Regions from separate parts of the Brevibacillus composti genome, predicted to be linked through region 2. Evidence: riboswitches for the same ligand, from Rfam matches in the RefSeq annotation. Region 2 holds a riboswitch; the other holds the start of a gene.
The links. Region 2 has a riboswitch for S-adenosylmethionine ahead of JD108_RS02395 (methionine ABC transporter ATP-binding protein). Riboswitches for the same ligand answer to the same signal wherever they lie in the genome.

Region 1: it holds a riboswitch for S-adenosylmethionine, as region 2 does, so the genes downstream of both, JD108_RS08340 (aminotransferase class I/II-fold pyridoxal phosphate-dependent enzyme) here and JD108_RS02395 (methionine ABC transporter ATP-binding protein) in region 2, are expected to answer to the same signal.

What each region holds. Positions count from the first base shown of each region.
Region 1 is NZ_CP066308.1:1,587,733-1,590,114, forward strand. It holds gene JD108_RS08325 (hypothetical protein) at 1-32, shown strand, start outside; gene JD108_RS08330 (DUF5665 domain-containing protein) at 29-367, opposite strand; gene JD108_RS08335 (pyridoxamine 5'-phosphate oxidase family protein) at 520-978, shown strand; SAM riboswitch class I at 1,062-1,190, shown strand; gene JD108_RS08340 (aminotransferase class I/II-fold pyridoxal phosphate-dependent enzyme) at 1,286-2,382, shown strand, end outside.
Region 2 is NZ_CP066308.1:442,339-444,720, forward strand. It holds partial or broken gene JD108_RS02380 (spore germination protein) at 1-387, shown strand, start outside; partial or broken gene JD108_RS02385 (GerAB/ArcD/ProY family transporter) at 360-563, shown strand; gene JD108_RS02390 (Ger(x)C family spore germination C-terminal domain-containing protein) at 637-885, shown strand; SAM riboswitch class I at 970-1,087, shown strand; gene JD108_RS02395 (methionine ABC transporter ATP-binding protein) at 1,171-2,184, shown strand; gene JD108_RS02400 (methionine ABC transporter permease) at 2,185-2,382, shown strand, end outside.

The DNA.
Region 1 (2,382 bases), 1.1 Mb from region 2:
ATGACCGTGACGATGAACGGGATGACGACTAAGGCTGACCGTAATAACCGGCTACGTAGTCAACAATTTGGCGAATGTAGTCGCCGATAATGGGGACAGCGAAGAATTTGCTCAGGACGGAGCCCAGCAGGGCGAGTACAATGGCTGTTCCGATCGTCAGTCCCAAGCCCCGTGCCAAGCCTGCGAGGAAATTCGTGACAAGCAGCTTGCGCGGGGCTGTATAATTTTGAATCACGTCAGCCAGGCGAATATCCTCCAAAAACAGGGCGATTTTGTCCATGCGCTCGTTTAGCTTGCGCACTTCCTGCAATTCGGCGAGCAGTTGATCGATCTTTTCTAACAGGCGGTCCACAGGGGTAGTCTGCATCTGAAAATCTCCTCCTGTCATCTGTTGTTCCAAGTATCTAACAGTCTAGGGAAAATGAGGGCAAGAATCAAGCGGGACCGGAAAGGTTTGCCTATCGTTACCCTGACAGGTACAATAGACATGACATTACTTTATGACGAGGAGGCTTCGGAATGGCTGAGACTGTATCCCAGACACTTTCGGAGGAATTGTTTGGGCTGTTGCAACAGGAGCGCTTTGTGACGCTGGGTACGATTGACCACGAGTCAGGAGCTCCTTCGCTCAGCTCGCTTTCCTGGACATACGCGGCTACCCCGCAAGTCATCCGGTTTGCGGTCGATAATCGCTCGCGCATCCTGGCCAATATTGCCAAACAGCCGCAAGTCGTTCTGCACTTGATCGGCGCCGGTTCATCCTACGCGATCAATGGCCGGGCGGTCGTAAAAACCGAACGGATGGAGAATGTTCCGCTGAAGCTGGCGATGGTGGAAGTGACGATTGAAGCTGTACGCGATGTCATGTTCTACGGCTCGCGTATCTCTGTGGAACCCCAGTATGAAAAAACGTATGACAAAAATGCGGCGGCCAAGCTGGACAATCAGGTGATGACCGCGCTGCGCGGGGCTGAATAAAAGTAGACAGCAGCAAAAAGAAATAAGTTGACAGTTTCTTATTTTTTCCGGTAGTATTAGGATCAATCAAATGAATAGCAAACTTCTTATCCAGAGTGGCGGAGGGACTGGCCCGATGATGCCCGGCAACCAATTTTCCTGTGATCCTTGTATGAGCAGGACAATACGGTGCTAATTCCTGCAGAGCGATGTTTTGCTCTGAAAGATGAGAAGGGTTTGCTTACGGCGACGTAAACAAAGCCTTCTTTTCAGAGGAAAAGGGGGCTTTTTTCATGCCCTCGTTCAACATGGGAGGGGAGAGAGAAAGATGCATGTAGAAACCAAACTGGTTCAAGCGGGAGTGGGACGCGACGGGACGACCGGCGCAGTCAGCTTTCCCGTCTATTACGCGACGGCCTATCGTCACCCGTCTTTGGGGCAGAGTACAGGATATGACTATGCACGAACGGCCAATCCGACGCGAACGGTCGTAGAGGAAGCCATCGCCGAAGCGGAGAGCGGCGACGCGGGCTTTGCCTGTGCATCGGGCATGGCCGCCATTCACACCGTGATGGGCTTGTTTTCCAAAGGAGATCACCTGATCGTGTCGCTTGACTTGTACGGGGGCACGTATCGTCTGTTCGAGCAGGTCCTGACCCGTTACGGCCTGCAGTTCAGCTACGTGGACCTGCGCGATCTGCGAGCGCTGGAGGATGCCGTGCGGCCGGAGACAAAAGCGGTGTTTATCGAAACGCCGACCAACCCGTTGATGCAGATTACCGACATCCGGGCTGTCTCGGTCATCGCAAAGAAATACGGGCTGCTCACACTGGTCGACAATACGTTTATGACACCCTACTGTCAGCGGCCATTGGAGTTGGGGGCCGATCTGGTGCTGCACAGCGCCACCAAGTATCTCGGCGGGCATAATGACGTGCTGGCGGGCCTGATTGTGACAAAGGGAGCGGAGTTGTCTGAAAAGGTTCGGTTTTTGCACAATTCCATCGGCGCCGTCCTCGGTCCGCAGGACAGCTGGCTGCTCCTCAGAGGGATGAAAACCCTCGCCCTGCGCATGGAGCGGCATCAGAGCAATGCTCTGGCGATCGCGGAAAAACTGCGGGAGCACCCCGCCGTGGCAGAGGTCTTTTATCCGGGGCTGACCGACCATCCGGGCTATGAGATTCAGAGCGGGCAGGCGAGCGGCTACAGCGGCATGGTATCATTCCGGGTGCGCTCTGCCGCACAGGTGGCTCCTTTCCTGGAGCACCTGCGGATCGTCTCCTTTGCCGAGAGTCTGGGAGGCGTAGAGTCGCTGTGCACCTACCCGGCCACCCAGACCCATGCCGATATCCCGCAGGAGATTCGCGAGTACGTGGGCGTATGCGATCGGCTGCTGCGGCTGTCGGTCGGGATCGAGCATCCCGA
Region 2 (2,382 bases):
CATTTTTTTGAGTCACCGGATGATTATTATTTCCGTTGGAATATAGGCACGTTTACCCGGCTGCTGCGGATGGGGGCGATGATGGCGTCTCTTCTTCTCACGCCGATCTACGTGGCGGCCCTCACCTTTCACTACGAGATGATCCCTGCAGATCTCTTGCTGTCGCTGGCACAGTCGCGGGCTCGCGTGCCGTTTCCGCCTTTGTTCGAAGCCCTCATGATGGAGGTCATCATCGAACTGCTCCGGGAAGCCGGGGCCAGGCTCCCGACCAAGGTCGGGCAGACGATCGGGATCGTGGTGTCATATGCCAGACGCTGCGAAGATACCCTTCGGCGGACCTGTACGGCATCCATCACGATGTGTATGGGAAACTCATCGGCAGGGTGATCAGCTCCCTGTATATCCTATACTTCAGCGCGATGTCCCTGACCACCATCCGCGGATATGTGGAGATCGTCCAATCCTGGATGTTTGCCAATCTCGCCACATGGCTGCTGGGACTCATCCTGCTGTTTCTCGCCTGGTACACGATTATGGGCGGGATCCGCGTAATCACCGGATATGCGATGATCGCCGTCTTCTTGGCGATCTGGCTGTTGCTCGATCTTTACTTTACGTTCCTCCAAGCCTCTCAAACTGGAGGAGAGCCAGGTTGCAGAGAAAGTGGAGAAGGTCCTCGCAGAGAATATGAAGAAAGAGCTGGCCCAGGTCGTCGGGAAAATACAGAAGCTGGGCGTAGACCCGTTTGGTTTTGGCGAGATCTATCGCTTCCAAACCAGAGGCGGACGAGCGCTTTCGCATAAGGATCTCCACCGGCTTTTCCAGGAAGCGGAGATGCGCTATCAAGTGGATGTGAAAATTATCCGCAACGGGGTGATGGATTAAATTATCATTGACTTTCTATTTTGGTATGGCATATAATCCGTATCAGCGATGAAATCCTGTCGAATTGAATATGCGTAGAAATTCTTCTTATCCAGAGAGGCGGAGGGACAGGCCCTATGAAGCCCGGCAACCGGCTCATCGATTTTCGATGGGTGGCGCGGTGCCAATTCCTACAAGATTGTAGAATCTTGATAGATGAGAAGGGTGGATGCGATCGTATAGAACGGTGCAGCCCCTTTTTCATTTGTGAAAAAGGGGATTTTTCTATTAATCGGAGGTGAACGAATGATTCGGTTGGAAGGCATAAAAAAAGACTATCTGGTAAATGGAAAAACAATACCAGCTTTGCGCGGAATTGACCTCACCATCGAAAAGGGAGAGATTTTCGGGGTCATCGGTCATTCCGGAGCCGGCAAAAGTACATTGATTCGCTGCATCAATCTGCTGGAGAAGCCGACGGCGGGCAGCGTGATCGTCGATGGCGTCGATTTGACCAAGCTGGACGAAGCCAAGCTTCAAGAACAGCGCAGACATATCGGCATGATCTTTCAGCATTTTAATCTCCTCTCCTCCGCTACAGTGGGCGAGAACGTCGCGTTTCCTTTGAAGCTGGCCAAACGGCCCAAAGCGGAGATTGATCGCAAGGTACAGGAAATGCTGGAGCTGGTAGGTCTCAGCGAACATCGGGACAAGTACCCGGCTCAGTTGTCAGGCGGGCAAAAGCAACGGGTCGGCATCGCGCGTGCACTGGCCAGCGACCCCAAAGTGCTGCTCTGCGACGAGGCGACGTCCGCTCTGGACCCGCAGACGACCAATTCCATCCTGGCCCTCTTGCTCGATATTAACCGCAAGCTGGGACTTACCATCGTGCTGATCACCCACGAGATGCACGTGATCCGCTCCATCTGTGACCGCGTAGGCGTGATCGACGGCGGCCGGATCGTGGAGTCGGGCAAGGTGCTCGATGTGTTCCTGAAGCCGCAGCATCCGACGACACAGGAGTTCGTGGAACAGGTAGCAGACTCCAGCGAGCTGCGCGAGGCCGTCGCTCACGAGAAGAAGTCGGGAGAGAGAATGATCTTGCGTGTCACTTTCCTCGGCGAACAGACGTACCAGCCGATTTTGTTTCAGACGATGCAGGAGACAAGGACTGTCTTCAGTATTTTGCAAGGGACCATTTCGCGCATGAAAGACACCCCATACGGTCAGCTGGTGGTCGAATTGGGCGGAGACGATGCGCAGAACCACAAGGCAGTTGAGACCCTGCGGCAGCGCGGGCTGGAAGTAGAGGTGATCTAGATGACATTTGAAAATGTGGATTTGGCGGAGATTTGGAGAGGGACGCTCGATACGCTTACCATGCTGGGCTTCTCTACCCTGTTCACGGTGATTATCGGACTTCCGCTGGGCATCTTGCTGTTTCTCACCTCGAGGGGACAGCTTTTGGACAACCGTTGGTTTTATGCGATCTCATCCTTTATCGTAAACGTGCTCCGT